2 regions of the Pseudomonas sp. Pso3 genome follow, and region 1 is predicted to be linked to the other one. Evidence: predicted binding sites of a transcription regulator. Region 1 holds the regulator's gene; the other holds the start of a gene.
The links. The regulator FliA, encoded in region 1, starts transcription of late flagellar genes. The targets are predictions, from matches to a motif close to CTAAAGTTTNNNNNNNNNNNGCCGNTAA.

Region 1 (15,615 bases):
TCTATCAGCTCAGGCAATTCCGGGCTGGACGCGGGCGCAAGCCCAAGCTGTCCGATCTGCCCATCCCGCCGGATCTGCGGCGGGATGAGGAGGGGAAGGCGCCTACTTGATGACGCCGCAGGCGACGCGTGCGCCGCCACCACCCAGCGGCTTGGGCTGGTCGGCGTAGTTGTCGCCACCGGCATGCACCATCAACGCATGGCCCTTGAGCTCTTCCAGGCGCTTCAGGCGGGGCGCCAGCACCGGCTGGGTGGCCTGGCCGTCGGCGGTCACATAGAGCGCCGGCAATTCGCCCAGGTGGCCGTCGTCCGACCAGGGCGCGCTGTGCTTGCCGGTGTTGCGCGGATCCAGATGGCCGCCCGCCGCGCCCCCTGCGGTCAGGGTGCCATTCACCTCGGCCGCGCCGCAGTTGGGCTTGGTGTGGACGTGGAAGCCATGGATACCGGGCTCCAGGCCCTTGAGATCCGGCGTGAAGACCAGACCGTACTTGGAGCGGGTCACCTGCACGCTGCCGACACTTTCGCCCACACCGTCGGTCGTGACCTTGTTCAGCGGGATCGTCAGGGATTCGGCTGCCTGGGCGGTGCCGACCAGGCAGGTGGCCAACAGGGTCGCGGTCCAGATTTTCATGGTGATGTTCCTCGGATAGGCGCGCTAGCGCGGGTCCCTAGACAGACTCATGGCCTCCGCCCACGGTTCAGCCGACGAGTCCGGCGATCCGTAACCAGTCCTGTATCACCTCCGGGAAAACCCCGCTGATTCAAGGTCTTGAGCAGTTGGCCCGGAGCTTGCTCAAGCCCCTGCGAACAGTGCGCTGCGTCAACTTTCCGTGACGACGGCACCGGCAAGCGAGGAATGGGTGTGAAAGTCGACAAATCCATGATGATGGGCAACATGCGCGGTCTGGCTCGCGGCAACCTAGGCGTGCCGCTGGCCGTCCTGGCGATGCTCGCCATGATGACCCTGCCGATGCCGCCGTTCCTGCTGGACGTGCTGTTCACCTTCAACATCGCCCTGTCGATCGTGGTCCTGCTGGTCAGCGTCTATGCGCTGCGGCCGCTGGATTTCGCGGTCTTCCCGACCATCCTGCTGGTGTCGACCCTGCTGCGCCTGGCGCTGAACGTGGCCTCGAGCCGCGTGGTGCTGTTGCACGGCCAGGACGGTCACGACGCCGCGGGCAAGGTCATCCAGGCCTTCGGCGAGGTGGTGGTCGGCGGCAACTACGTGGTCGGTGCGGTGGTGTTCGCCATCCTCATGATCATCAACTTCGTGGTGGTGACCAAGGGTGCCGGCCGCATCTCCGAGGTGTCGGCGCGTTTCACCCTGGACGCCATGCCCGGCAAGCAGATGGCCATCGACGCCGACCTGAACGCCGGCATCATCGACCAGGCCGAAGCCAAGAAGCGCCGGACCGAAGTGGGCCAGGAAGCCGACTTCTACGGTTCCATGGACGGTGCCAGCAAGTTCGTCCGCGGTGACGCCGTCGCCGGTCTGCTGATCCTCTTCATCAACCTCATCGGCGGCATGGCCATTGGTATGGCCCAGCACGGTCTGCCGTTCGGCGAAGCGGCGCGCATCTACGCCCTGCTGACCATCGGTGACGGCCTGGTCGCCCAGGTTCCCTCGCTGCTGCTGTCAGTCGCCGCGGCCATCATGGTCACCCGGGTGTCCTCCGCCGAAGACATGGGTCAGCAGGTCAATCGTCAGATGTTCGCCTCGCCCAAGGCGCTGGCGGTCTCGGCTTTCATCATCATCGCCATGGGCCTGGTGCCGGGCATGCCGCACCTGCCGTTCCTCGGCCTGGGTGGCGCCGCCGCAGCCGGTGCCTGGCTGATCTACAAGCGTCAGCGCCAGGCCAAGCAGACCGCCGAGGTCGAAGCCAAGAAGCAGCAGGACCTGGCTCCCGTGCAGCGTCCGGCCGAGGCCAAGGAGCTGGGCTGGGACGACGTCACCCCGGTGGACATGGTCGGTCTGGAAGTCGGGTACCGGCTGATCCCCATGGTCGATCGCAACCAGGGTGGCCAGTTGCTGGCGCGGATCAAGGGCGTGCGCAAGAAGTTGTCCCAGGACCTCGGTTTCCTCATGCCGTCGGTACACATCCGCGACAACCTGGACCTGCTGCCCAACGCCTATCGTCTGACTCTTATGGGCGTCAGCGTGGCCGAAGCCGAGATCTATCCCGACCGCGAACTGGCCATCAACCCCGGTCAGGTCTATGGCTCCCTCAACGGCGTCGCCGCCAAGGATCCGGCATTCGGTCTGGAGGCGGTCTGGATCGACGTCACCCAGCGCGACCAGGCCCAGTCCCTCGGCTACACCGTGGTCGATGCCAGCACCGTGGTCGCCACCCACCTCAACCAGGTGCTCTTCAAGCACGCCCACGAGCTGATCGGCCACGAGGAGGTCCAGCAACTGCTGCAGGTACTGGCCAAGAGTTCGCCCAAGCTGGCCGAGGAGCTGGTGCCCGGCATCGTTTCCCTGTCGACCCTGCTCAAGATCCTCCAGCAACTGCTGCAGGAGCAGGTCCCGGTCCGCGACATCCGTACCATCGCCGAAGCCATCGCCAACGTCGGTCCGCGGAGTCAAGATCCCGCCGCCATCGCCGGTGCCGTACGGGTCGCCTTGTCCCGCGCAATCGTCCAGAACATCGTTGGAATGGAGCCTGAGCTGCCTGTTATCACCCTTGAGCCAAGGTTGGAACAGATGTTGCTAAGTAGTATGCAGAAGGCCGGTCAAGGCGCCGAGGACGGCATGTTCCTCGAGCCTGGCATGGCTGAAAAACTGCAGCGTTCCCTCATCGAGGCAGCGCAGCGTCAGGAAATGATGGGTAAGCCAGTGGTGCTGCTGGTAGCCGGTGCGATCCGCGGGATGATGTCCCGCTTCGCGCGGATGGCGGCGCCGAACATGAGTGTACTGGCCTACCAGGAAATTCCGGACAACAAGCAGGTCACCATCGTCGCTACCGTTGGCCAGAATGGCTGAGGTCTAGATCATGCAAGTCAAACGTTTCTTCGCCGCCGATATGCGTCAAGCCATGAAGCTGGTACGCGACGAGCTGGGCCCGGATGCCGCCATCCTCAGCAACCGCCGGGTCGCCGGTGGTGTCGAGCTGACCGCGGCGCTGGACTACCAGGCTCCGGCACCGGCCGCGCCCAACGCGGAGCTGCAGGCGGAGTTGCGCAAGACCCATGCGAAGATCGCCCAGGCCCATGCCGACCTCAGCATCCGCGCGCCGGGCGTGCCCTCGGCCGCACCCAAGGACAAGCAGCTGCTCGGCGCCATCAGCGCCGCCGACAGCCGCCGCGAGCCGGTGATCGCCCCGCCGCGTGCGCCCCAGCCGGCCGCTGCCGCCCCTGCCGCCAGCGCCGCGCCGGAAGACCGTCGCGCCCTGGAAGCCATGCGCAGCGAACTCAGCGGTCTGCGTGAACTGCTGGAAGTCCAGCTCGGCTCCATGGCCTGGACCCAGGTGCAGTCCACCCGTCCGCAGCAGGCCGGCCTCTGGCGTCGTCTGCAGCGCATGGGTCTGCCGGCCGATCTGGCCCGCCACCTGCTCGACAGCGTCGCCAAGATCCAGGACCCGCGCCATGCCTGGCGCATGCTGCTGGCCAACTTCGCCCAGCTGGCCAAGACCACCGACGCCAAGATTCTGGAGGAGGGCGGTGTCGTCGCCTTCGTCGGTCCGGCCGGCATGGGCAAGACCACCACCCTGGCCAAGCTCGCCGCCAGCTACGTGCTCAAGTACGGTCCCCAGAGTCTGGCGCTGGTCAGCATGGACAGCTTCCGCATCGGTGCCCAGGAGCAGATCAAGACCCTCGGCCGTATCCTCGACGTGCCGGTGACCCTGGTCGACCCGGGCCAGTCCCTGGCCCAGGCGCTGGCACCCCTGGCACGCAAGCGCCTGGTGCTGATCGACACCGCGGGCATGCCCGCCAATGATCCGGCGCTCAAGGTGCAGCTCGAAGCCCTGGCCAACCGCCAGCTGAAAATTCGCAACTATCTGGTATTGGGTGTCACCAGCCAGAGCCAGGTGCTCAAGGCGGCCTACCACAGCTATCGGCGCTGCGGCCTGAGCGGCTGCGTGCTGACCAAGCTGGACGAAGCCGCCAGTCTCGGCGAAGCCCTGGGTCTGGCCATCAGCCAGCGCCTGCCGGTGGCCTACATCGCCGACGGCCCGCGCATCCCGGACGACCTGCATCCGGCCCGCAGCCACCAGCTGGTGAGCCGCGCGGTGAGCCTGCAGGCCCCCGAGGAACCGAGCGAAGAAACCATGGCGGGCATGCTTGCCGGCCTGTATCAGAGCAATGCCCGCCGCGCCGGTTAGCGCAGACGAACGGTAGTGGTGCATCGCATGCCTGGGCACGCCAAATGCACTTGGTCTAAAGTGTGACGGATTTCAATCAAAGGTATCAGGCAATGGGTAGCATGCATCCCGTCCAAGTCATAGCGGTCACGGGCGGTAAAGGCGGTGTCGGCAAGACCAACGTGTCGGTCAACCTGGCCTTGGCCCTGGCCGATATCGGGCGGCGCGTCATGCTGCTCGACGCCGACCTGGGCCTTGCCAACATCGACGTTCTGCTCGGCCTGTCGCCCAAGCGCACCCTGGCCGACGTCATCTCCGGCGAGTGCGAGCTGCGCGACGTGCTGCTGCACGGCCCGGGCGGCATCCGCATCGTCCCGGCGGCCTCGGGCACCCAGGCGATGGTCAATCTGACGCCGGCCCAGCACGCCGGTCTGATCCAGGCCTTCAGCGACATCAGCGAAAACCTCGACGTGCTCATCGTCGATACCGCGGCCGGCATCGGCGACCAGGTGGTCAGCTTCGTTCGCGCCGCCCAGGAAGTCCTGGTGGTGGTGTGCGACGAGCCCACCTCCATCACCGATGCCTACGCCCTGATCAAGCTGCTCAATCGCGACCATGGCGTCACCCGTTTCCGGGTCCTGGCGAACATGGCGCTGACGCCCCAGGAAGGTCGCAATCTCTTTGCTAAGCTGACCAAGGTGACCGACAGATTCCTGGATGTCGCCCTCCAGTATGTGGGCGCCATTCCGTTCGACGAGGCGGTGCGCAAAGCCGTGCAGAAACAGCGCCCCGTGTTCGAAGCCTTTCCGCGTGCCAAGGCCTCGCTGGCCTTTCGTGCGGTAGCTCAGAAAGTCGATGGCTGGCCGTTGCCCGCCAATCCGCGCGGCCATCTCGAGTTCTTTGTCGAGCGCCTTGTGCAACCAGCCATCGGTACCCACGCATGACAGCATCCAGCGGGCTTCGCATGTACAGCAAAACCTCGGAACGTACCCAGCAGGAGCAACTCATCAACCGCTATGCGCCGTTGGTGAAACGCATCGCCTACCATCTCCTGGCGCGACTGCCGGCCAGCGTGCAGGTCGAGGACCTGATGCAGGCCGGCATGATCGGCCTGCTGGAGGCCTCGCGCAAATATGACGCCGGCAAGGGCGCCAGCTTCGAGACCTACGCCGGCATCCGCATCCGCGGCGCCATGCTCGACGAGGTCCGCAAGGGCGACTGGGCGCCACGCTCGGTGCATCGCAACACGCGCATGGTCACCGACGCCATTCGCGCGGTGGAAGCGCGCACCGGTCGCGACGCTAAAGATTCCGAAGTCGCGGCCGAACTTAAATTGAGTCTGGATGAGTACTACGGCATCCTTGGCGACACCATGGGGAGTCGCCTGTTCAGTTTCGACGACCTCATGGAGGGTGGTGAGCATGGGCTCGAGGAGAGCGGTTCGCATGAACTCGAACCCGGTCGCGGTCTGGAGGACGAGCGCTTCCGCAAGGCCCTGGCCGACGCCATCGCCAATCTTCCGGAGCGTGAACGTCTGGTGCTCTCGCTGTATTACGACGAGGAACTCAACCTCAAGGAAATCGGCGAGGTGCTGGGCGTGAGCGAGTCACGCGTCTGCCAACTTCACAGTCAATGCGCGGCACGCCTGCGGGCGCGGCTGGCGGAATGGCGTTCGCGTTAACCGGCTGGTACTCAGGCTACTACGATTGCTTAGACGCGCCTTGCGGCGTGTGTGCGGATTAGGACGGAGGTCGACTTGGACAAGAACATGAAAATCCTCATCGTGGACGATTTTTCCACGATGAGACGCATCATCAAGAATTTGCTGCGCGATCTGGGATTCACCAATACCGCCGAAGCGGACGACGGCAACACCGCGCTGCCGATGTTGCAGAGCGGCAACTTCGATTTTCTCGTCACCGACTGGAACATGCCCGGCATGACCGGCATCGACCTGCTGCGCCAGGTGCGCGCCGATGCGCGCCTGAAGACCCTGCCAGTGCTGATGGTGACCGCCGAAGCCAAGCGCGAGCAGATCATCGAAGCCGCTCAGGCCGGCGTGAACGGCTATGTGGTCAAGCCTTTCACCGCCCAGGTGCTGAAAGAAAAGATCGACAAGATCTTCGAGCGGGTGAACGGCTGAAGAAAGCCGCGGGGACGTTATGGATCAGCTTGGCTCCAACAGCTTCAGCGACTTCGAGTCGAATCTCAAACAGCACGCCCAAGAGCTGGTGAAATGCCTGGAAAGCGGCGATTTCACCCAGGCCGTGCACGTCATCAATGAACTCAACCAGTTGCGCGATCGGGGTCTCTACCAGGAAGTCGGCAAGCTGACCCGCGAGTTGCACAACGCCATCGTCAACTTCGAGATCGATCCGCGCGGCATGGCCGGCGAAGAGGTCTCCCAGATCAGCGATGCCACCGATCGTCTCTCCTACGTGGTGAAGATGACCGAGAACGCCGCCAACCGGACCATGGATCTGGTGGAGGAGAGCGCCCCGCTGGTAGGCAACTTCGGCGACGAAGCCCGCGCCGTGCATGCCGACTGGAAGAAGTTCATGCGCCGGGAAATGGGCGCGGACGAATTCCGCGAGCTGGCCAAGCGCGTCGACGCCTTCCTCAGTCACAGCGAGAGCAGCGCCGAGCAACTGTCGGCCAAGCTCAACGACATCCTTCTGGCGCAGGACTACCAGGACCTTACCGGTCAGGTGATCAAGCGCGTGGTCAATCTCGTCGGGCAGATCGAGAAAGACCTCGTCAAGCTGGTGATGATGGCCAGCCAGGTCGATCGCTATACCGGCTTCAGTCACGATCACACCGCGCTGATCGAACAGAATCGAAAAGAAAAGACGATGAAGGGTGAAGGTCCGCAGATTCATGCCGATAAGCGTGAAGACGTCGTGGCCGCTCAGGTCGACGTCGACGATCTTCTATCCAGTCTGGGCTTTTGACCCAGACCCTCTTGGGGAGTGCAGGAATGAGCTTCGACGCCGATGAAGAGATCCTCCAGGATTTCCTGGTAGAGGCCGGCGAGATTCTCGAACAGTTGTCCGAACAATTGGTCGAGCTGGAAAGCCGCCCGGATGACATGGATCTGCTGAACGCCATTTTCCGTGGCTTCCATACCGTAAAGGGCGGTGCCGGTTTCCTGCAGCTCCATACCCTGGTCGAGTGCTGCCATATCGCGGAAAACGTTTTCGACATCCTGCGCAAGGGCGAACGCCGCGTGGATGCCGAGCTGATGGATGTGGTGCTGCAAGCACTGGATTCCGTCAACGAGATGTTCGGTCAGGTCCGTGAACGCGAAGAGCCGACCCCGGCTTCGCCCGAATTGCTGGCGGCCCTGGCCCGCCTGGCCGAGCCCGCCGGCAGTGCGCCGGCGCCGGCTCCGGTTGCGCCCGTGGCTGCCGCTCCGGCAGTGGTCGCGGAACCGACTCCGGTCGCCGCTGCGGCGGCCGAGCCGGAATTGAGCGATGCCGATTTCCAGAATCTGCTCGATGCCCTGGGCAGCGAGCCGAGCGCGGCAGCGGAAACGCCGGCAGCCGCCGGTGGCGACGACATCACCGATGACGAATTCGAAGCCCTGCTCGACCAGCTGCATGGCAAGGGCAAGTTCCAGGAGGCGCCGGCCGCTGCGCCGGTTGCCGCTGCGGCCCCTGCCGCTGCCGCGCCCGGTGGCGAAGACATCACCGACGATGAATTCGAGGCCCTGCTCGACGAATTGCACGGCAAGGGCAAGTTCGTCGCCAGCGAAGCCGCGGCACCCGTCGCTGCAGCCCCGGCCGCAGCGGCTCCGGCAACCGCGGCGAGCGGTGACGAGATCACCGACGACGAATTCGAATCCCTGCTCGACGAGTTGCATGGCAAGGGCAAGTTCAGTGGTCCCGCGGCAGCCGCGGAAGCGGTAGCCGCTCCGGTGGCCGCTGCGCCGGCACCGGTGGCCGCACCTCAGCCGGCGGCTCCCGCACCGGCGCCGAAGCCGGCGCCGGTGGCCGAGGCCGCGGTGCCCAAGCCGGCAGCCGCCGCGCCTGCCGAGCGTCCCACCAGCGAGGCGGAGACCACCGTGCGGGTCGACACCGCGCGGCTGGACGAGATCATGAACATGGTCGGCGAACTGGTGCTGGTGCGTAACCGTCTGGTACGCCTGGGCCTGAACAGCGGCGACGAAGCCATGGCCAAGGCCGTGTCCAACCTCGACGTGGTCACCGCCGATCTGCAGACCTCGGTCATGAAGACCCGGATGCAGCCGATCAAGAAGGTCTTTGGTCGCTTCCCGCGCCTGGTCCGCGATCTGGCGCGCAGCCTGAAGAAAGAGATCAATCTGGAACTGGTCGGCGAAGAAACCGACCTGGACAAGAACCTGGTCGAGGCCCTGGCCGATCCGCTGGTGCACCTGGTGCGCAACGCGGTCGACCACGGCATCGAAGGACCGGCCGAGCGTGAAGAGAACGGCAAGTCCCGTGCGGGTCGCGTAGTGCTCTCCGCCGAGCAGGAAGGCGACCATATCCTTCTGTCGATCTCCGATGACGGCAAGGGCATGGACGCGGATCTGCTGCGCAACAAGGCCGTGGAAAAAGGTCTGCTCGACCGCGACGCGGCCGATCGCCTGACCGAGACCGAGTGCTTCAACCTGATCTTCGCCCCGGGTTTCTCCACCAAGGCCGAGATCTCCGACATCTCCGGTCGCGGTGTGGGCATGGACGTGGTCAAGACCAAGATCAGCCAGCTCAACGGCACGCTGAACGTCTTCTCGACCAAGGGCCAGGGCTCCAAGATCGTCATCAAGGTCCCCCTGACCCTGGCGATCATGCCGACACTGATGGTGATGCTGGGCAACCAGGCCTTCGCCTTCCCGCTGGTCAACGTCAACGAGATCTTCCACCTCGACCTGTCCCGCACCAACGTGGTGGATGGCCAGGAAGTGGTGGTGGTGCGCGACAAGGCGCTGCCGCTGTTCTACCTCAAGCGCTGGCTGGTGCCCAATGCGGCCCATGTGGAGCAGGGGGAGGGGCATGTGGTGATCCTCTCGGTGGGCACCCAGCGCATCGGCTTCGTGGTCGATCAGCTGGTGGGCCAGGAAGAGGTGGTCATCAAGCCCCTGGGCAAGATGCTGCAGGGAACGCCCGGCATGTCCGGGGCGACCATCACCGGCGACGGCCGCATCGCGCTCATCCTCGATGTGCCCAGCATGCTCAAGCGCTACGCCCGTCGCGGGCTCTGAGTCGGTCGGGTACGAGCGGCGTCGGGCCCGTGCCCGGCGCCATCGGGTGGCCTGCGCCGCCCAAGGTTAGGAGTTTCAACGTATGCCGGTAAAAGTACTGGTGGTGGACGATTCCGGCTTCTTCCGGCGTCGGCTCAAGGAGATCCTGGCGGCCGATCCCAACATCTCGGTGGTGGGCACGGCCAGCAACGGGCGCGAAGGGGTCGACCAGGCCCTGGCGCTGCGACCCGATGTCATCACCATGGACTACGAGATGCCGATGATGGACGGCATCACCGCGGTCCGCCACATCATGCAGAAGTGCCCGACCCCGGTGCTGATGTTCTCCTCGCTCACCCATGAAGGCGCCCGGGTCACCCTGGACGCCCTGGATGCCGGCGCGGTCGACTACCTGCCCAAGAATTTCGAGGACATCTCGCGCAATCCGGCCAGCGTGCAGAAGCTGCTGTGCGAGAAGATCCATCATATCGCCCGGTCCAATCGGCGCTTCGCCGTAGCGCCCAGCGTCGCGCCGGCAGCGCCCGCAAGCGCCGCCGCGGCGCCGGCCACGGCTCGCCCGGCAGCGCGTCCGGCTGCGCCTAGCGGCGCTGCAGCGGGTCATGCACCCGCCGCCCCGGCTTCGCCGCCGCCCAAGCGCAAGCACTATCGCCTGGTAGCCATCGGCACTTCCACTGGCGGGCCAGTGGCTCTGCAGCGGGTGCTCACCCAGCTGCCAGCCAACTTCCCGGCGCCTCTGGTGCTGATCCAGCACATGCCTGCCGCCTTCACCAAGGCCTTCGCCGAGCGCCTGGACAAACTCTGCCGCATCAGCGTCAAGGAAGCCGAGGACGGTGACCAGTTGCGTCCGGGCCTGGCCCTGCTGGCACCGGGTGGCAAGCAGATGATGGTGGATGGCCGCGGCATGGTGAAGATCCTGCCCGGTGACGAACGCCTCAACTACAAGCCCTGCGTCGACGTGACCTTTGGCTCCGCGGCCAAGGCCTATGCCGACAAGGTGCTGGCGGTGGTCCTGACCGGCATGGGCGCCGACGGCCGCGAAGGCGCCCGGATGCTCAAGCAGGTCGGCAGCCAGGTGTGGGCCCAGGACGAAGCCAGTTGCGTCATCTACGGCATGCCCATGGCCATCGCCAAGGCCAATCTGGCCGACGCCATCTATGGCCTGGACGACATCGGCAGACACCTGACCGAGGCCTGTTCGTGACGGCAGGCGTTCTCCGGCCAGAAGGGCATTGAGCGTGGACGTGCTCAGTCTCATCGGCATCCTGCTGGCCTTTACCGCCATCATGGGCGGCAACCTGCTGGAGGGCGGCTCCTTTACCGCCCTGGCCAATGGCCCGGCGGCATTGATCGTGGTGGGCGGTACCCTGGGTGCCGTCCTGCTGCAGACTCGCCTGCCGGTGCTGCGGCGCGCCCTGACCATGCTGGCCTGGGTATTCATGCCGCCGCGGCTGGACCTCACCGGCGGTATCCGCAAGGTGGTCAACTGGAGCAACGTGGCGCGCAAGGAAGGGCTGTTGGGGCTCGAGCCTCTGGTCACACGTGAAGCCGATCCCTATGCCGCCAAGGGCCTGCAGTTGCTGGTGGATGGCACCGAGCCCGAAGCCCTGCGCAGCATCCTCGAGGTGGACCTCTACGGCCAGGAAGACCGCGACATCGCCGCCGCCAAGGTCTATGAGGCCATGGGCGGCTATGCGCCCACGGTGGGCATCATCGGCGCGGTGATGGGCCTGATCCACGTCATGCAGAATCTCGCCGATCCCTCGCAACTGGGCAGCGGCATCGCCGTGGCCTTTGTCGCCACCATCTATGGCGTCGGCTTCGCCAACCTGCTGTTGCTGCCCGTCGGCAACAAGCTCAAGGCGCTGGCGCAGCAACAGTCCCGCTACCGGGAAATGCTGCTGGAAGGGCTAATGTCCATCGGCGAGGGCGAAAATCCCCGCTCCATCGAAATGAAGCTGCAAGGTTTTCTGGACTAGGAGGGCGCCGCATGCCTCGTCGCCGCCGCCGTCCCGAAGAGCACGAGAACCACGAACGCTGGTTGGTCTCCTACGCGGACTTCATCACCCTGCTGTTCGCCTTCTTCGTGGTCATGTATTCCATCTCCTCGCTGAACGAGAGCAAGTACAAGGTGCTCTCGGACAGCCTGTCCGGCATCTTCAGCCAGCCGGAGCGTTCGCTCAAACCCATCCCCCTCGGCGATCAGCGTCCCGCCGGCGTGACGCCGACGGTGATGGATGCCAGCGCCGCCCAGCCGGCCAAGGGCACCCCCAGCGATCCGCTGCAGCAGATCGCCGACAGTGTGCGGGCCACCTTCGGCGATCTCATCGCGGGTGATCAGCTGAACATCAAGGCCAGTGAGATGTGGCTGGAAATCGAGCTCAGCACCAACCTGCTGTTTGCCAGCGGCGATTCCCTGCCGAGCAATCCCGCCTTCGGCCTCATGGAGAAGGTGGCCAAGATTCTGGCACCCTTCAAGAATCCGATTCAGGTCCAGGGTTACACGGACGACCGGCCGATCAGCACGGCGTTGTATCCCACCAACTGGGAGCTGTCGGCAGCCCGGGCCGCCAGTATCGTGCGCCTGCTGATCGGCAATGGTATCGCGCCGCAGCGCCTGGCCGTGGTGGGCTATGGCGCCTATCAGCCGGTGGTCGACAACACCAGTGACGTCAACCGCGCCCGCAATCGGCGGGTGGTGCTGCTGATCTCGCGCAATCTCGATCTGTTCCGGCCGCAGAGCACCTTGCAAAATCCGTCGACTGGCACACAATCTGCAGCATCGCCTGGAGAACCGGCGCCCGGAGTGGCGCCTGTCAAATCTTCGTCGCCGGCCCCAACGCCGGCACCTTGACCCGGCTGGTCGTGTCGTCGGGAGGAAGTCTGCACATGAGAGTCTGGGCTGTCGCCAATCAGAAGGGTGGGGTGGGCAAGACCACCACCACCGTTGCCCTCGCCGGGTTGCTCGGCGATGAGGGCAAGCGCGTCCTGCTGGTGGATCTCGATCCCCACGGTTCCCTGACCAGCTATTTCGGTCAGGATCCGGACAGCCTCGAACACAGCGTGTTCGACCTGTTCCAGCACGGGGGTCAGGTTCCGGAAGGCCTGCCGCAGCGTCTGCTGCTGCCCACCAGCCATCCGCAGCTGTCCATGCTGCCATCCAGCACGGCCCTGGCCACCCTGGAGCGGCAGTCGCCTGGCCAGAGCGGCCTGGGGCTGGTGATCTCCAAGAGCCTGGCGCAGCTGTGGAACGACTTCGATCACGTGTTGATCGACAGTCCGCCGCTGCTCGGCGTACTCATGGTCAATGCCCTGGCAGCCAGCCAGCATCTGGTGATTCCCACCCAGACCGAATTCCTCGCGCTCAAGGGGCTCGAACGCATGGTCAACACCCTGACCATGATCAACCGTTCGCGCAAGCAGGCGCTGCCCTACACCATAGTGCCGACCCTGTTCGACCGCCGCACCCAGGCCTCCATCGGCACGCTCAAGGTCCTGCGCAACACCTATCCGGCCCAGCTGTGGCAGGCCTTCATCCCCATCGATACCCGGCTGCGCGATGCCAGTCGCTCCGGCCAGGTGCCGTCGCGCTACGAGCTGAACAGCCGCGGCGTCATCGCCTACCGGGCGTTGCTGCGGCATCTGCTCGACGGTGCGCCCAGCAGCCAGGTCGCCTGATTCAAGTTTTCCACTCCGCCGGCCGATAGGCTGGACAACTCACTCACGTAGATCGCCATGAGCCAACCGACGTCCCTCGACAATCGTCCTCAGCGTGTCCTCCAGGGCTATCTCGATGCCCTGCTGCTGGACGCGTTCCTGGAACTGCCGACTGCCGAAGCCACGCCTGTCGTGGCGCCGGTGGTGGTGCCGGCCGCGCCGATCGCCAGCGTGAGCGAAGACGAATTCGCCGCCGCGGTACGCGAAGAACTCGAGCGGGATGCCGCACGGCAGCCGCGGGTCGTGCCGCTGGCCGCCCGGCGTCCCGCGGTCGCCCTGGCCGAGCGCGTCCTGCCCGAGGTCCTGCTGCCTGCACCCCAGCCGCTGCTCGCGCCCGAAACCGATATCGAACTGGACTGGCGCGTCCCCGAACTGGCACCGGTCGCCGAGCCGGCCCGTCCGGCGGTGGAAGGCATCGCTGTGGGCACCCCGGCTACGCAGCCCGTGGCAGCGGCTGGCGTACCGCCCAGCGCCGTGCATCTGGACGGTCGCCCGGAGTGGGGTGAAGAGCCCTTCGAATGCCTGCTGTTCGACGTCGCCGGCCTGACCCTGGCCGCACCCCTGGTGTGCCTGGGTTCCATCTATCCGCTGGCCGACGAAGAGTTGACGCCGCTGTTCGGTCAGCCAGACTGGTTCCTGGGCCTGCTACCCTGCCAGGCAGGTAATCTGCGTGTGCTCGACGCGGCGCGCTGGGTGATGCCCGAGCGTTACCGTGACGACTATCGCGAGGGGCTGAAATTCGTGATATCGCTGCAAGGCCTGGATTGGGGCCTGGCCGTGCACGGCGTCAGCCATTCGGTACGTCTGGATCCCGCCGAGGTCAAATGGCGGAACCAGCGCGCTACCCGGCCGTGGCTGGCCGGTACGGTGATCGATCAGATGTGTGCGCTGCTGGATGTGGCGGCGCTCGCTGAACAGGTGGTGGGTGGCCGCCGCTAGGGCTGCCCGCTGCAACTAACCGGCGGGTTCGCCCGCTTCGCCGCACGTGCGGTATTTGACGAGGCTAGGGAACATGAAAAAAACGTCCGCACAGGGTTCCGAAGATCCGGTCCTGCAATGGGTCACCTTCCGCCTGGATAACGAGACCTACGGCATCAACGTGATGCAGGTCCAGGAAGTCCTGCGCTACACCGAAATCGCTCCGGTCCCGGGTGCGCCGAGCTATGTGCTGGGCATCATCAACTTGCGTGGCAACGTGGTGACGGTGATCGACACCCGTCAGCGCTTCGGTCTGCTGCCCACCGAGGTCACCGACAACACCCGTATCGTCATCATCGAGGCCGACAAGCAGGTCGTTGGCATCCTGGTCGACAGCGTGGCCGAGGTGGTCTACCTGCGGCAGTCGGAGATCGAGACCGCACCGAACGTCGGCAATGACGAATCCGCCAAGTTCATTCAGGGTGTCTGCAACAAGAACGGCGAGCTGCTGATCCTGGTCGAGCTCGACAAGCTGATGACCGAAGAAGAGTGGTCGGAGCTGGAAAGCATCTGATGCTCGTCGGGCTGATCCTGCTCAGCGTCGCCCTGGGGCTGGCCTGTGCCGGCCTCGGCGGTTGCTGCTGGCTGCTCTGGCAACGCCAGCAGCAGCAGGCGGCCAAGCTGGCCGAGCGGGAGGCCCTGGTCGACAAGCGCATGCAGATCCTGCTCAAGCGCCTGGAAACCTACCAGGCCGGGCAGGTACGCATGGGTGAACAGGTGCAGGGACTGGCCAAGGTGGTGGCGCCCTTGCCCGATCGGTTGACCCAGATCGAGCAGAGCGACCCTACCAGTCTGTCGTTTTCCCAGGCTGCGCGCCTGGTGGGACTGGGCGCCAGTGCCGACGATCTCACCCAGGCCTGTGGTCTGTCCCAGGCCGAAGCCGAGCTGGTGGCCCGGCTGCACCGACAGCGCCAGCAGCGTTCCGGCTAGGAGCCGCTGACGCCGCCTGCGCGGGATCGCCGCCTCAGCTGACGATCCAGTGGTAGAGCGCGATCACCACCAGCACCGCCAGCACTGGCTTGGCGATGCGATAGGCCTTGGGATGGCGCCGCTTGAATTTCTTCACGCCGCCACCGATACGATCCCCGAATCTCTTGCTGAAGGCATAGGCCTGGTTGATGCCGCCGACGCGTTCGCCTTCGACGTTCTGCGGCGCCGTGGCGCTGCCCAGGAAGCGGCTGACCGCCTGGTTGACGCGGGTCAGCAGGCGATTGCGCAGCGGCCGCTCGACGTCGCAGAAGAGGATGACCCGGGTCTGGTCGGTCTCGTTCTTCACCCAATGCACATAGGTCTCGTCGAACATCACGTCCTCGCCGTCGCGCCAGGCATAGGGCTGGCCGTCGACATAGATGCGGCAGGCATCCGAGTTGGGCGTGGCCAGACCCAGGTGGTAGCGCAGCGA
Region 2 (15,615 bases), 310 kb from region 1:
CCGGTCGGTGCCGAATTCAACTACGTCACCATGCGCATGGAGCTGGTCGACTTCGGCGCTCTGCTGCTCAACCCCGTGGCCCAGGTGAAGTTCGTCCACACCGTGGCCTCGGGTTATGTCACCGGCGCCATCTTCGTCCTGGCGATCTCCAGCTACTACCTGCTCAAGGGCCGCGACATCGGCTTCGCCCGGCGCTCCTTCGCCGTGGCCGCCGCCTTCGGCATGGCCGCGGTCATCTCGGTGATCGTGCTGGGCGACGAATCCGGCTATCGCGTCGGCGAGGTACAGAAGGTCAAGCTGGCCGCCATCGAAGCCGAGTGGAACACCGAGGCAGCCCCGGCCTCCTTCACCCTCTTCGGCATTCCCAATCAGCAGGAGATGCGCACCGACTACGCGGTGAAGATCCCCTACCTGATGGGCCTGATCGCCACCCGCTCCACCACCGAACAGGTCACCGGCATCAAGGACCTGGTCAGCCAGTACGAGGCCCGCGTCCGCAACGGTGCCCAGGCCTATGCCCTGCTGGAGCGCCTGCGCGCCGGCGACGACTCCGCCGCCACCCGCGCCGCCTTCGACGCCCACAAGCAGGACCTGGGCTATGGCCTGCTGCTGAAGAAATACGTCAACGATCCCGCCACCGCTACCCCCGAGCAGGTCCGCCAGGCCGCGCGGGACACCATTCCCGGTGTCGCCAGCCTATTCTGGACCTTTCGCATCATGGTCGCCAGCGGGGTGCTGATGCTGGCGCTGTTTATCTGCGCCTTCTGGGCTTCGACCCGCCGCAACGAACTCAGCAAGCCCTGGCTGCTGAAATGGGCGCTGCTCAGCCTGCCGCTGCCCTGGATCGCCACCCAAACCGGCTGGTGGGTGGCCGAGCACGGTCGCCAGCCCTGGACCATCAGCGAGGTGCTGCCCACCCACCTCTCGGCCTCGACCCTGGCCCCGGGCGATCTGCTCGGCTCCATCGGCGCCCTGGTGACCTTCTACACCCTGCTGCTGATCGTGGAGCTGTACCTGATGATCCGCTTCGCCCGCCTCGGCCCAAGCAGCCTGCATACCGGCCGCTACTTCCACGAACGCGCCGCCCAGGTCGGCGACGCCCTGCGCCAGGCCGCGGTGGCCAAGCCCGCTGCCCCGGCCAACGTCTGAGGAGACCGCCATGTTCGACTATGAAGTCCTCAAGCTCATCTGGTGGGTGCTGATCGGCGTGCTGCTGATCGGCTTCGCCCTCACCGACGGATTCGACATGGGCGCTATGATCCTCATGCCCCTGATCGGCAAGACCGACAAGGAACGCCGCGCCGCCATCAACAGCATCGCCCCGCACTGGGACGGCAACCAGGTGTGGTTCATCACCGCCGGCGGCGCCCTCTTCGCCGCCTGGCCGATGGTCTATGCCACCGCCTTCTCCGGACTCTACTGGGCCCTGCTGCTGGTGCTCTTCGCCCTGTTCCTGCGCCCGGTGGGCTTCGACTACCGCAGCAAGCTGGACAACGGCCGCTGGCGCAGCGCCTGGGACTGGGGCCTGTTCACCGGCAGCCTGGTTCCGGCGCTGGTGTTCGGCGTGGCCTTCGGCAATCTCTTCCAGGGCGTGCCCTTCCAGCTCGACGACACCCTGAGATCCACCTACAGCGGCAGCTTCTTCGCCCTGCTCAACCCCTTCGCGCTGCTCTGCGGCGGGGTCAGCCTGGCCATGCTCTGCGCCCACGGCGGCAGCTGGCTGATGCTGCGCACCCACCAGGCGCTGGGCGAGCGCGCCCGCCGCGCCACCGGCCTGTGCGCCCTGCTGCATCTCGCCACCTTCGGCCTGGCCGGCGTCTGGCTGGCCTATGGCATCGACGGCTATGTGCTGATCAGCCAGGGCGATCCGGGCACTGCCCTGAATCCGCTGCACAAGGTGGTCGCGGCCGGCAACCCGGGCTGGCTGGCCAACTACCAGGTCCAGCCGCTGACCCTGATCGCCCCGGTCGTGGCCGTGCTCGGCAGCGTTCTGGCGCTGCTGGGCAGCAGCTGGCGTCAGGCCGGTCTGGCCTTTACCGGCACGGCCCTGGCCATCGTCGGCACCCTCGCCACCGCCGGCTGTGCGCTGTTTCCCTTCGTGCTGCCGTCGAGCCTGGATCCGGCTTCCAGCCTGACCGTCTGGGACGCCGTTTCCAGCCACAAGACGCTGGGCATCATGTTCGTCGCCGCGGCCCTCTTCGTGCCGCTCATCCTTGCCTACACCCTGTGGAGCTACATCCGCATGTGGGGCAAGGTCGATGACCGCTTCATCGACGCCAACCCCCACGGCCTCTACTGATCGGCCTCTCAAGGAGACACGCCATGTGGTACTTCACCTGGATCCTCGGTGTCCTGCTCGCCGCGAGCTTCGGCATCATCAACGCCCTCTGGCTGGAAAGCACCCGGGAGCTGGACGTCCATGACGATGCCGAATGCTGAGGCCCTGCCCCGCGTCCACCCGCTGGGGCGGACGCTGTCCCTGCTGCTGGCGGCGCCCCTGGCCCTGCTGCTGCTGATCCACCCCGGGCTGATGCTCGACGCCAGCGGCCACTACAGTCATCCGCTGCTGATGGGGGTCATGCTCGGTGTGTCCGCCGGACTGGTCCACGGCGTCGGCTTCGTGCCGCGCCTGTGGCTCTGGCGCCTGCTGTTCGGGCCGGCCGTGGGCTGGCCGCTGCTGGTGCTCGGCTACGCCCTGCTCGTCAAGGCGCAACTGGGCTGATTGATGTCTGACCATAGCGCCCGGCCTCCCCGGGCGCAGCGCGCGCCACCCGGCGCACCGTCTGATGGACAGCCTGACGCACCCTCTCTCGCACCATTGATTAAGCTGACTATAAAGGTTCGTCTCGGGGTGCCGACATAACCGCAATCGACCTCGCCCACGACGGCTGATCATCCTGCCGCCGGCGCCCCCGCTGACCGCTTCAGAGAAGTCCACCATGCTCAGGAATGCCCCCCTAAGTACCAAGCTCCTGCTGATTCTGCTCCTGCCACTGGCCGGCTTCCTGGTGATCTCGGGTCTCTACACCGCCGATCGCTACGAAACCTTCAAGGACATGGAGCACACCGTGACCGCCAGTGCCACGGCCCAGCGTGTCAGTGCCGTGGTCACCAGCCTGCAGCGCGAACGCGGCGCCAGTGGCGTGTTCCTGGGCAGCGGCGGCAAGTCGATGCAAGACAAGCTCAAGACCTTTCGCGAAGACAGTGACAAGGCGGAGAAAGACCTGCGGGCTCTGGCCACCGGTGACGACACCGCGATCCAGACGGCCGTGCGCGCTTTGGATGGTCTACGTGACCTACGCACCAAGGTGGACGGCCTGGCGCTCAACAGCACCCAGTCCGGTGCGGCCTACACCGACCTGATCAAGACGCTGATCGGCTACACCCATTCGCTGGAAGCCGGGGTCGATGATCCGGCCATCCTGCGCGCCCTGGGCGCCCTCAATCTGTTCGTCGAGATGAAGGAACGCGCCGGCCGCGAGCGGGTGCTCCTGGGTCTGGCCTTCAACCAGAATCGCTTTGACGCCAGCCTGCTGTCGCGCTTCGCGCGCAACCTGGGTGAATTCTCCGCCTATGCCGACGCCTTCCAGCGCAAGGCCACGCCCGAATTCATCCGCCAGCTCGACGACACCTTCAAGCAACCCAGCGCCCAGGAAGTCAGCCGCCTGCAGCAACTGGCCTTTACCGTTCCCCTCGGCGACGCCCTGGGCGTCAAGCCGGAAGACTGGTTCAACCTGGCCACCCAGCGCATCGACCTGATGGGCAAGGTGGAGGCGGACCTCGGCGCCAGCGTCGGGGCCCAGGCCGAGCAGGCCCGCGCCAACGCCAGTCGCGACCTCTGGATCACCCTGGGCCTGGTGCTGCTGGTGCTGGTGGCCGTCTCGGCGCTGGCCTGGGTGATCATCCGCAACATCAAGCAGGCGGTCGAACAGGTCAATGGCACCCTCACCCGCCTGGCCACCCGCGATCTCACCGCCCGTTGCGCCTATCAGGGCCGGGACGAATTCGGCACCATCACCGGCAATCTCAACCAGATGAGCCAGGAGCTGGGCCAGGTGATCCAGGAGATCGGTGCGGCCACCGTACAGGTCGCCACCGCTGCCGAGGAGGCTTCGGCGGTCGCCATCCAGACCAGCCAGAACGTCGCCCAGCAGCGCCTGGGCACCGATCAGGTGGCCACCGCCATCGCCGAGATGAGCGCCACGGTCAAGGACGTCGCCCGCAGCACCACCGAAGCCGCCGAGGGCTCGCGCCAGGTCGAGGGCAACACCAGCCAGGGTCGTCGCGAATTGCAGGCCACCATCGGCCTGGTGCAGGGGCTGTCGGTGCAAGCCGAACGGACCTCGGACATCATCGCCGAACTCAAGCACGAGAGCGATGCCATCTCCTCGGTGCTGGACGTGATCCGCGGCATCGCCGAGCAGACCAACCTGCTGGCGCTCAACGCCGCCATCGAAGCCGCTCGCGCCGGTGAGGCCGGGCGTGGCTTTGCCGTGGTGGCCGACGAGGTGCGCTCCCTGGCGCAAAAGACCCAGCAATCCACCGGCAGCATCCAGCAGATGATCAACAATCTGCAGACCGGATCAGACCGCGCCACCCAGGCCATGCAGGAAACCCTGAGCCAGGTGCAGACCGGCGCCAGCAACGTGGTTCGCGCCGGCGAGCTGCTGGGCGAGATCGCCGAGGGCGTGACCCTGATCAACGACCGCACCATCCAGGTCGCCTCGGCCGCCGAGCAGCAGAGCCAGGTCGCCGAAGAGATCAGCCGCAACGTCAACGACATCAACGACCTGGTGATCCAGGTCAGCGCCGGTGCCGAGCAGACCGCGGTCACCAGTCGCGAACTGGCCCGCCTCGCCGAACAGCAGCAGGCGCTGGTCGGCCGCTTCCGGGTGGCCTGACCCCACCCAGGCATTCGACGGCCAGCGAGGAGGACAGCCCCAGGTCCCCCTCGCTGGCCATCCGCTGTAACCCTCCTTCCCGCTTCTCGCTGTACTCTCCCGCCTCCCCGCACTGCCCTGTCGTTGGGCTTGGTCACCCTTCGGCACTGCCCAGCCCCGCCCGCAACCCTGACGTCAGTCCTCTGTACCGAGCTCTGCCGTCTGCCCCGGCTTGATCCTTCGACCGCAAGCCTTTGCCGCCATCGCCCTTCAGTCCCGGTGGCGACTCCGCGGTTCCAGACGGAACAGGGAATCCGCAACCAACACCCTCGAACCGCTCTAGCACGCTACTTGCAGGCATAACCGCCGGTCATGCGCGCGCATCCGCTACCCGGGTATGTCCGTAAGCAATCGTCAGGCTTTGCGCAGCTGAATCCTTTCCGGCGATGCCTGCGCGGTGACCTCTCATGGAATCGATCCCTCGCGTCCCAGCAGACGCGAGGGTTATCTATAGAAGGACTGACCAATGCTGAAGAACGCCGCCCTGAGTACCAAGCTGCTGCTGATCCTGCTCCTGCCCCTGACCGGCTTTCTGCTGATTTGCGGTCTCTTCCTCAAGGACCGCTACCAGACGCTGGAGAACCTCGATCACACCGTGACCGCCAGCGCCACGGCGCAAGACGTCAGTACCCTGATCACCTCCCTGCAACGGGAACGGGGCGCCAGCGGCGCCTTTCTCAGCAGTGGCGGCACGGCCATGCGTGACGACCTGCGAACCTATCGCCAGGACAGCGACCAGGCCCAAGGCGCCTTGCGCGCCCGGGTGGCCAGCGACGATACCGCCCTGCAACCCGTGCTGAAGCTCCTCGACGGCCTGCCCGGGGTGCGCACCACCGTGGACGGCCTGACGATCAGCGGTACCCAATCCAGTGCCGCCTATACCGAGATGATCCAGGCGTTGATAGGCTACAACAGCAAGCTCGAAGCCGAAGTCGAGGATCCGGCGATCAAGCGCGCCCTGAATGCCCTGAATCTGTTCGTCGAGATGAAGGAGCGGGCCGGCCGCGAGCGCGCGCTGCTGGGGATAGCCTTCAGCAGGAATCGGCTGGAGTTGCCGATACTGGTGCAGATCGCGCGCAATCTCGGTGAATTCACCGCCTACGCCGACGCCTTCAGGCAGAGGTCCGCGCCCGAGGTCGTCCAGCGATTCGAGAACCTCCTCAAGCAGCCCGGTGCCCTGGAGCTGGCGCAGTTGCAGCGGCGTGCGCTCTACACGACACCGGGCAGACCTCTGAACGTGCAGCCGGACACCTGGTTCGACCTGGCCACCCAGCGCATCGATCAGCTGGGCACCCTGGAAACGGAGCTGGGCGCCAGCATCATCGCCACCACCGAACAGCTACGCGCTGGCTCCAGCCGCGATCTCTGGACCACCCTGGGCCTGATGCTGGTGCTGCTGGTGGCCGTTTCGGTGCTGGCCTGGCTGGTCATCCGCAACATCAGGCAGGCGGTCGAACAGGTCAACGGCACCCTCACCCGCCTGGCGACCCGCGACCTCAGCGCCCGTTGCGTCTATCAGGGCCGGGACGAATTCGGCACCATCACCGGCAACCTCAATCTGATGAGTCAGGAACTCGGCCAGGTCATCCAGGAGATCGGCGCGGCCACCCAGCAGGTCGCCACCGCCGCCGAAGAAGCCTCGGCGGTCGCCATCCAGACCAGCGAGAACGTGACCCAGCAGCGCCTGGGCACCGATCAGATGGCCACCGCCATCGCCGAGATGAGCGCCACGGTCAAGGACGTCGCCCGCAGCACCAGCGAAGCCGCCGAGGGCTCGCGGCAGGTGGAGGCCAGCACCCGCCAGGGTCGCCACGAATTGCAGGCCACCATCGGCCTGGTGCAGGGGCTGTCGGTGCAGGCCGAGCGCACCGCGCAGATCATCGCCGAACTCAAGCAGGAGAGCGATGCCATCTCCCTGGTGCTGGACGTGATCAATGGCATTGCCGGGCAGACCAATCTGCTGGCGCTGAATGCGGCCATCGAGGCGGCGCGCGCCGGTGAGGCCGGTCGCGGCTTTGCCGTGGTGGCCGACGAGGTACGCTCCCTGGCGCAAAAGACCCAGCAATCCACCGGCAGCATCCAGCAGATGATCAGCCGCCTGCAGAGCGGCACCGACCGCGCCGCCCAGGCCATGCAGGAGACCCTCGGCCAGGTGCAGACCGGCGCCGGCAACATGCTCCGCGCCGGCGAATTGCTGGGCGAGATCGCCGAGGGCGTGACCCTGATCAACGATCGCAATATCCAGGTGGCCTCGGCCGCCGAGCAGCAGAGCCAGGTCGCCGAAGACATCAGCCGCAACGTCAGCGACATCCATGAGCTGGTCATCCAGGTCAGCGCCGGTGCCGAGCAGACCGCGGTCACCAGTCGCGAACTGGCCCGCCTGGCCGACGCCCAGCAGTCATTGGTGGGGCGCTTCCAGGTGGCCTGAGCCCCGCGCCGGCCGCTGTACGGTGGAAAAGCCGCCCCTCTGGATGGCGACGCCGGCGCGCCCTGTCGCCAGACTGGGCGCCGCTGTCAGCGACTGGTCGCCGGCAGCGCAGGACCGGCCAGCCCAGGACCGGCCACCAGACCGCCTGGAAACGCCATGGATACCTTTGCCCTCTACCTGCTGCTGTGCGGCCTCACCATTGCCAGTCCCGGTCCGGGCGTGCTGCTCACGGTCAACAACGCCCTGCTGCTGCAGTGGCGCGGCGCCCTGCCAGGCATCCTCGGTGTGGTGCTTGGCATCCTGCTGGTAGCCATTCTGTCCAGCACCGCGCTCGGCGCCCTGGTGAGCAGTTCGCCACGGGCGCTGCAGGGGCTGCAATTGCTTGGCGCGCTCTATCTGGGCTGGTTGGGTCTGAGTCGCCTGCGCCAGGACTCGCTTCCAGGCCAGCGGACCGGCACGACCCGGCCGGCGATCGGCGTCGCCAGACGCCTCCGGCAAGGGCTGCTGGTGTCCCTCACCAATCCCAAGCTGATCATCTTCTTTCTGGCGCTGTTTCCGCCCTTCATCCAGGCCGACCGCCCGGTGCTGCCGCAGCTGGTGCTGCTGGTGGCGAGCTTCTGCCTGTTGAGCCTCCTCATTCACTGCAGCTACGCCGGGGCCGCAGCAGCCTTGAGTACCCGCCTGACCGCGGGTTCCACCCTCGCGCGCCTGAACCGGGCGGCCGGCGGACTCTTTCTGCTGTTCGCCGCGCTGCTGCTGGGTGCGGCCCTGGGCGCTCCTAGTGCCTAGTGCCTAGTGCCTGGTGGCGACCAGGGCGCGACTGGCGTCGTTGGACGCTTCCCGCGGTCGTGACTGCTCCTGCCGCAAGGCCGCGAAACGCACCTGGGACAGCGGTCGCTGCAGATGGAAGCCCTGGGCCTGGTCGCACCTGAGATCGGCGATGCGCGCCAGTTGGCCGGCGGTCTCGATGCCCTCGGCCACCACCGTGAGCGACAGCGCCCGCCCCATGCTGACGATGGCCTCGACGATGGCCGCGTTGCTCTCGCTCACCTCGATGTTGGAGACGAAGCTGCGATCGATCTTCAGGCAATCGAAGGGATAGGTGCGCAGATAGCTCAGCGAGGAATAGCCGGTGCCGAAGTCGTCCATGGACAGCCGCACCCCCAGCGCCTTGAGCTTCTTCATCAACTCCAGGGCGCCCGCGGCGTCGTCCAGCAGGACGTTCTCGGTCAGCTCCAGCTCGACCCGCGCCGGATCGATGCCGGTGCGGTCGAGCACCTTGCGGACCCGCGCGACCAGATCGTCGCGCTGGAACTCCAGCGGCGACAGGTTGATGGACACGATCAGTTCCGGCTCCCAGACCACCGCCTGGCTGCAGGCTTCCTGCAGCACCCAGTCGCTCAGGCCGAGGATCAGTCCGGTCTCCTCCGCCACCCCGATGAATTCGGCCGGTGCCAGGCGACCGCGCGCGGGATGGTTCCAGCGCACCAGCGCCTCGGCGCCCAGCAGGCGCTGGCTGCTGGCGTCGAATCGCGGCTGGAAATCCAGCTCGAATTCCAGCCGCTGCAATCCCAGGCGCAACTCGGTCTCCAGCTGGCGCCGTTCGAGGATGCGCTGGTTCATGGTGGGCTCGTAGAACCTCAGGGTATTGCGCCCGGCGGCCTTGGCTTCGTACAGGGCGATGTCCGCATAGCGCAGCAGATCCTCGGCGCCATGGCCATCCTGGGGCGCCTGGGCGATGCCGATGCTCGCGCCAATATTGATGTCGTGCTCGTCGATGCGCATGGTCCGGCCGATGCCCTCCAGCATCCGGTTGCACATCAGGCTCACCTGCTCGGCACTCAGGCAGCCGTTCACCGCGATCAGGAATTCATCGCCGCCGATGCGCGCGACCAGATCGCCCTCCCGGACACTGGCGCGCAATTCGCGAGCGACCTGGCAGAGCACCTGATCGCCCGCCCCATGGCCGAGGGAGTCGTTGACCGGCTTGAAGCGGTCCAGGTCGAGGGCCAGCAGATGCAGCGGCTGACTGGCACTGACGCCCTCGGCGAAGCGCTGCGCCAGGTAGCGATGCAGCTGATGACGATTGGCCAGTCCGGTCAGGGCGTCGTGCCGGCTGATGTGCTCGATGCGGGCCTTGGCCTCGATCTCCTCGGTCACGTCGCATACGGTGCCGCGAAAGCCGGCCAGCAGGCCGCCGCTGATGATGGGCTGCGCCGAGAGCTGGCAGTACCTGAGCTTGGCCTGGGCATCGCGCATCTCGCAGGGCAGCGGACGGCGGGTGCGGCCGGCCGCCAGCGGCGTCCGGGCCACCTCCTCGACCTGGCTCGGCGGGTAGCCCAGCAACTCGTGCAGCGGACGCCCCAGCCAGTCTTCGCGGCTGAAGCCGGTGACGGCCACGAAGCGCTCCGAGAGATAGACCAGTCGCTGTTCGGCGTCGCTCTCCCAGATCCAGTCGGACGAGGCCTCGGAAACGGTACGAAAGCGCTGCTCGCTGTGCCTCAGGGCATCTTCGGCCACGTCGGTCTGCCGCGCCGCCAGGGCGATCCGCCGGCGCAGGTACCAGACCAGCAGCAGCGCCAGGCCACACATGGTCGCCAGCAGCGGCACGAATTGCGTCAGCAGGCGATGCCCCATGCCATGCACCAGCCAGTGGAAGGTCACCGCGATACCCGGATCGGACCTCACCACCAGGGTCGGCCGCTCCGCCAGGGCGGGCAGGTCCCCGGGCTCCGCGGTCAGCCCGGGCAATTCGAAGGCGTGCCCGAGCTGGGCCAGCTTGTCCGGCGTGAGGATGTCGACGAACACCATATAGGACAGCCGCTTGAAGTCCTGGTAGGTCGCATCCGGGCGGATGACCGCGGCCAGCACGCTGGCCGGCTGGCCATCGATCAGGAAATAGCCCTGGGCATAGCCATCCTTGAGCGAGCGTTCCCGCGCCTGCGCCAGCAGCGCCGTCTGGTCGTCGCCGAGCCAGGTGTCCAGTTGCATCTTGCTGCGGCCGCCGCCAACCACGGCATAGCGGGTCACGCCATTGGGTGCCAGGATGAAGGCGCCGTTCACCCCGTAGCCGCTGTAGAGGGACGGCCCCACATTGTCCTCCTCGTAGGCCCAGTTGACGTCGACCTTCTTATTGGTCCGCGCATAGGCCTCCAGCCAGAAGGAATAATCGGTCAGCACCCGGCCCAGTTTGTCCACCCGCGTTTCCAGCGCGCGCTGGGCGTCCGCCTCGCTGTGGTGGCGTTGCTGCTCGTCGATGCGTGCGCACAGGTCGAACAGCATCCAGCCCGCCAGAGCGAAGATGAGGGTGACCAGGGCGAAGAAGCCGAGGGAGGCCTGACGGGCGACACGATTGAGTTGGGTAGGCACGATAGCGACCTGTTGCAACGGGTTGTACGGGGGTGCTGACGGCAGGCGGCCAGGCCGTAATCGTCTGCCTTTATATCGGCACTGCCTTGGGCGGCTTGAAGCCCTCGCATAAATATTCCGCAGAAGAGCTCGCTAGAGCGGCTGCTTTTGCACCATCCATGGGCGCCGCCGTACCGAGTGCGCCAGGACGGCGCAGCCTTTCCTGCCCCTCTTGCTCAAAAACGACAGAGGGGCGCCACTCACCCGGGCAAATGTTGACCTATCGGTCAGCTTTACCCACCATCAAGGCATTCGAGACCAGGTGGAGAGCGGCCGTGATCAGGTTTCTGCTGGACCGGGAGCTGCGCGTTGAAGAGCAGCTAGATCCCAACCTTACCGTGCTGCAGTACCTGCGCGAGCGCTGCGGCAAGACCGGCACCAAGGAAGGCTGCGCCTCGGGCGACTGTGGCGCCTGCACCGTGGTGCTGGCCGAGCCCGACGGCGACCAGCTGCGCTATCGCACCGTCAACAGCTGCCTGACCTTCGTCGCGGCACTGGACGGCCGGCAACTGATCAGCGTGGAAGACCTCAAGCACCAGGGCCGCCTGCACAGCGTGCAGCAGGCCATGGTCGACTGCCACGGTTCCCAGTGCGGCTACTGCACCCCTGGCTTCGTCATGTCGCTGTTCGCCTTGCAGAAGAACGTTGCCGCGCCGGATGACGCCGCCACCCACGAGGCCCTGGCCGGCAATCTCTGCCGCTGCACCGGCTACCGGCCGATCCTGGCCGCAGCCGAGCAGGCTTGCGCCGGCCGTCAGCCGGACCACTTCGATGCCCGCGAGCAGCAGACCCTGGAACGCCTCGAGACCCTGGCGCCAGCACCCGATACCCGGCTGCAGGGCGCCAACCGGCGCTGCCACAGCCCCACCACCCTGAGCGAACTGGCCGGTCTCTACCAAGCGCACCCCGAGGCGCGCTTGCTGGCCGGCGGTACCGACCTGGCCCTGGAAGTCACCCAGCAGCATCGCCGTCTGGAGACCCTGATCTACCTGGGCAACCTCCCGGAATTGCGCGGCGTCACCGTTGGCGACGATTCGATCGAGATCCGCGCCGCCACCCCGCTGGCCGACTGCGCCGCCGCCCTGGCCGCCGACTACCCGGACTTCGGCGCCCTGCTGCAGCGTTTCGCCTCCCTGCAGATCCGCAACCAGGGCACCCTGGGCGGCAATATCGGCAATGCCTCGCCCATCGGCGACAGTCCGCCCCTGTTGCTGGCCCTGGGCGCCAGCCTGCTGTTGCGCCAGGGTGAACGCCTGCGTGAACTGGCTCTGGACGATTTCTTTCTCGACTACCGCAAGACGGCCCTGGAGCCCGGCGAATTCATCCAGGCGATCCGGGTGCCGCGGGCGCGTGAGGGCCTGGTCTTTCGCGCCTTCAAGGTATCCAAGCGGCTGGACGACGATATCTCCGCGGTTTGCGCCGCCTTCGCGCTGGAGCTCGACCAGGACCACGTCGCGGCGGTACGCATCGCCTACGGCGGCATGGCGGCCACGCCCAAGCGTGCCGCTCACTGCGAGCAGGCGCTGCTCGGCCAGCTCTGGAATACCGCGTCCATCGAACGCGCCGTCCAGGCCCTGGCCGAGGATTTCGCGCCACTGTCGGACTTCCGCGCCAGTCGCGAATACCGCCTGCTGACGGCGCAGAATCTGCTGCGCAAATGTCACCTGGAGACCACCCAGCCCACGCTCGCCACGAGGCTCACCGCCCATGTCTAGCACCCTCCCCGTTCGCACCCCCGAGGAAATGGCCGCGGCCTTCGCCGCCGGCCTGGCCACCGGCGTCGGAAAATCGCTCAAGCACGAGAGCGCCGACAAGCATGTCAGTGGCGAGGCCCTGTATATCGACGATCGCCTGGAATTCCCCAACCAGTTGCACGTCTATGCGCGCATGAGCGAGCACGCCCATGCGCGGATCAAGCACATCGATCTCGCGCCCTGCTACGCGATTCCCGGCGTGGCCCTGGCCATCACCGCCGCCGACGTACCGGGCCAGCTGGACATCGGCGCCGTCCTCCCCGGCGATCCGTTGCTCGCCGATGGCGAGGTGCAGTACCTGGGCCAGCCGGTATTGGCGGTGGCCGCTACCAGCCTCGATGCCGCCCGCCGTGCGGCCCAGGCCGCCCTCGTCGAATACGAGCCGCTGGAGGCCATCCTCGACGTCAAGGAAGCGCTGCGCCGCGAGCACTTCATCTCGCCCAGCCACAGCCACCACCTGGGTGACGCGGCCGCCGCCCTGGCCGCTGCCCCCCATCGTCTGCAGGGCGAACTGGCCATCGGCGGCCAGGAGCACTTCTACCTGGAAACCCAGGTGGCCTCGGTCATGCCCACCGAAGACGGCGGCATGCTGGTCTATTCCTCTACCCAGAATCCCACCGAGGTGCAGAAACAGGTGGCCGAGGTGCTCGGCGTCTCCATGAACAGGGTCACCGTCGACATGAGACGCATGGGCGGTGGCTTCGGCGGCAAGGAGAGCCAGGCCGGCATGCCGGCGGCGCTCTGCGCGGTGTTCGCCCATCTCACCGGGCGCCCGGTGAAGATGCGCCTGCCGCGCTTTGAAGACATGCACATGACCGGCAAACGCCATCCCTTCCACGTCGAGTACGACGTCGGCTTCGACGAAGACGGCCGGCTGCTGGGCATCCGCTTCGAACTGGCAGGCAACTGCGGCTATTCGCCGGACCTGTCCAACGCCATCATCGACCGCGCCATGTTCCATGCCGACAACGCCTACTTTCTCGGCAATGCCCAGATCACCGGCCACAGATGCAAGACCCACCTGGCGTCCAACACCGCCTACCGCGGCTTCGGCGGCCCCCAGGGCATGCTGGCCATCGAGAACGTCATGGACGCCATCGCCCGCCATCGCGGTCTCGATCCGCTGGAGGTCAGGCGGCGCAACTACTACGGCAAGGAGACGCGCAACCTCACCCACTACCACCAGGTGGTGGAAGACAATCTGCTCGAGGAGATGACCGCGGACCTGGCGGCCAGTAGCGACTATCAGGCGCGTCGTGCGGCCATCCGCGACTTCAACCGGAACAGTCCGGTACTGAAGAAGGGCCTGGCCCTGACCCCGGTGAAATTCGGCATCTCCTTCACCTCTTCCTTTCTCAACCAGGGCGGCGCCCTGGTCAACGTCTACACAGACGGCAGCATCCACCTGAACCACGGCGGCACCGAGATGGGCCAGGGGCTCAACACCAAGGTCGCCCAGGTGGTGGCCGAGGTCTTCCAGGTCGACATAGCCCGCATCCAGATCACGGCGACCAACACCGACAAGGTGCCCAACACCTCGCCCACCGCCGCTTCCAGCGGCACCGATCTCAACGGCAAGGCCGCGCAGAACGCCGCCCAGACCATCAAGGACCGGCTGATCGATTTCGCCAGTCGGCACTTCCACATCGGGCCCGAAGAGGTCGATTTCCGCAATGGCCATGTCAGGGTGCGCGATCGCCTGCTGAGCTTCGAGGAGCTGATCCAGCTGGCCTACGTCGGCCAGGTGTCACTCTCCAGCACCGGCTACTACCGCACGCCCAAGATCCACTACGACCGCGACCAGGCGCGCGGCCGGCCCTTCTACTACTACGCCTTCGGCGCCGCCTGCTCCGAGGTGCTGATCGACACCCTCACCGGCGAATACCGCCTGCTGCGCACCGACATCCTCCACGACGTCGGTGCCTCCCTGAATCCGGCCATCGACATCGGCCAGGTGGAAGGCGGCTTCGTCCAGGGCCTGGGCTGGCTGACCATGGAAGAACTGGTATGGAACGACGCCGGCAAGCTGCTCACCGCCGGTCCCTCAACCTACAAGATCCCGGCGGTGAGCGATGTGCCACCGGATCTGCGCGTACGGCTGGTGGAGAATAGGCAGAATCCCGAGGCCACGGTGTTCCACTCCAAGGCCGTGGGCGAGCCGCCCTTCATGCTCGGCATCTCGGTGTGGTGCGCCCTGCAGGACGCCGTGGCCAGCGTGGCCGACTACCGCTTCCATCCTGCGCTGGACGCGCCCGCCACCCCCGAGCGGGTACTCTGGGGCGTGGAGCGCATGCGCCGCCTGGCCGCCGAGCTGCACACCACCCCGGTCCCCGCCACGGAGGAGCCCGCATGACCCCCAAACGTGGCTGGCTGGCCCTGCTGGCCGACTTCGAGGCACGCGGCGAGCCCTGCGTGCTGATCACCGTGGCCGACGAACAGGGCTCCACGCCCCGCGAGGCCGGCACCAAGATGCTGGTGGGGCGCGAGGAGCAGCACCTGACCATCGGTGGCGGTCATCTCGAATACCGCGCGGTGGACATCGCCCGGGAAATGCTCGCCGCCGGCATCCGCCAGCCGCGCCTGGAACGCTTCTCCCTGGCCGCCAGCCTCGGCCAGTGCTGTGGCGGCGTCACCACCCTGCTGTTCGAACCCCAGCTGGCGCAGGACGTCCCGGTGATCGTCTTCGGCGCCGGCCATGTCGCCCGGGCCTTGGTGCCGCTGCTGGCGGGATTGCCCTGCGCCGTGCGCTGGGTCGACTCGCGGCCCCAGGAGTTTCCCGCCGTCCTGCCCGCTGGCGTGGAAAAGATCGTTACCGACGAGCCGGTCGACGAGATCGCCCGCATGCCGGCGGGTGCCTACTACATCGTCATGACCCATAATCACCCCCTGGACCTGGAGCTGACCGACGCCATCCTCGCCCGCGGCGACCATGGCTACTTCGGCCTGATCGGCTCCAGGACCAAGTGGGCCAAGTTCCGCCACCGCCTCGCCGCCCGTGGCCACGGCGCCGACCGCCTGGCCACGGTGCGCTGCCCGCTGGGCCTGCCCGAGGTCCAGGGCAAGTTGCCGCTGGAGATCGCCATCG

Region 2: a site for FliA is predicted at 2,834-2,861, ahead of ACZ5R1_RS09190 (methyl-accepting chemotaxis protein). Genes of this name have one in related genera too.

The regions. Positions count from the first base shown of each region.
Region 1 is NZ_AP043687.1:1,649,511-1,665,125, forward strand. Features, by position in the region: gene flhB (flagellar biosynthesis protein FlhB) at 1-110, shown strand, start outside; gene sodC (superoxide dismutase family protein) at 103-630, opposite strand; gene flhA (flagellar biosynthesis protein FlhA) at 856-2,982, shown strand; gene flhF (flagellar biosynthesis protein FlhF) at 2,993-4,321, shown strand; gene fleN (flagellar synthesis regulator FleN) at 4,414-5,244, shown strand; gene fliA (RNA polymerase sigma factor FliA) at 5,241-5,981, shown strand; gene ACZ5R1_RS07785 (chemotaxis response regulator CheY) at 6,069-6,443, shown strand; gene ACZ5R1_RS07790 (protein phosphatase CheZ) at 6,463-7,251, shown strand; gene ACZ5R1_RS07795 (chemotaxis protein CheA) at 7,278-9,521, shown strand; gene ACZ5R1_RS07800 (protein-glutamate methylesterase/protein-glutamine glutaminase) at 9,604-10,722, shown strand; gene ACZ5R1_RS07805 (flagellar motor protein) at 10,757-11,497, shown strand; gene motD (flagellar motor protein MotD) at 11,509-12,372, shown strand; gene ACZ5R1_RS07815 (ParA family protein) at 12,408-13,196, shown strand; gene ACZ5R1_RS07820 (chemotaxis protein CheW) at 13,254-14,174, shown strand; gene ACZ5R1_RS07825 (chemotaxis protein CheW) at 14,248-14,727, shown strand; gene ACZ5R1_RS07830 (DUF2802 domain-containing protein) at 14,727-15,143, shown strand; gene ACZ5R1_RS07835 (aspartyl/asparaginyl beta-hydroxylase domain-containing protein) at 15,178-15,615, opposite strand, start outside.
Region 2 is NZ_AP043687.1:1,956,362-1,971,976, reverse strand. Features, by position in the region: gene ACZ5R1_RS09210 (cytochrome ubiquinol oxidase subunit I) at 1-1,149, shown strand, start outside; gene cydB (cytochrome d ubiquinol oxidase subunit II) at 1,160-2,299, shown strand; gene cydX (cytochrome bd-I oxidase subunit CydX) at 2,323-2,439, shown strand; gene ACZ5R1_RS09195 (cyd operon YbgE family protein) at 2,426-2,722, shown strand; gene ACZ5R1_RS09190 (methyl-accepting chemotaxis protein) at 2,940-4,901, shown strand; gene ACZ5R1_RS09185 (methyl-accepting chemotaxis protein) at 5,407-7,368, shown strand; gene ACZ5R1_RS09180 (LysE family translocator) at 7,525-8,157, shown strand; gene ACZ5R1_RS09175 (bifunctional diguanylate cyclase/phosphodiesterase) at 8,161-10,737, opposite strand; gene xdhA (xanthine dehydrogenase small subunit) at 11,052-12,491, shown strand; gene xdhB (xanthine dehydrogenase molybdopterin binding subunit) at 12,484-14,883, shown strand; gene xdhC (xanthine dehydrogenase accessory protein XdhC) at 14,880-15,615, shown strand, end outside.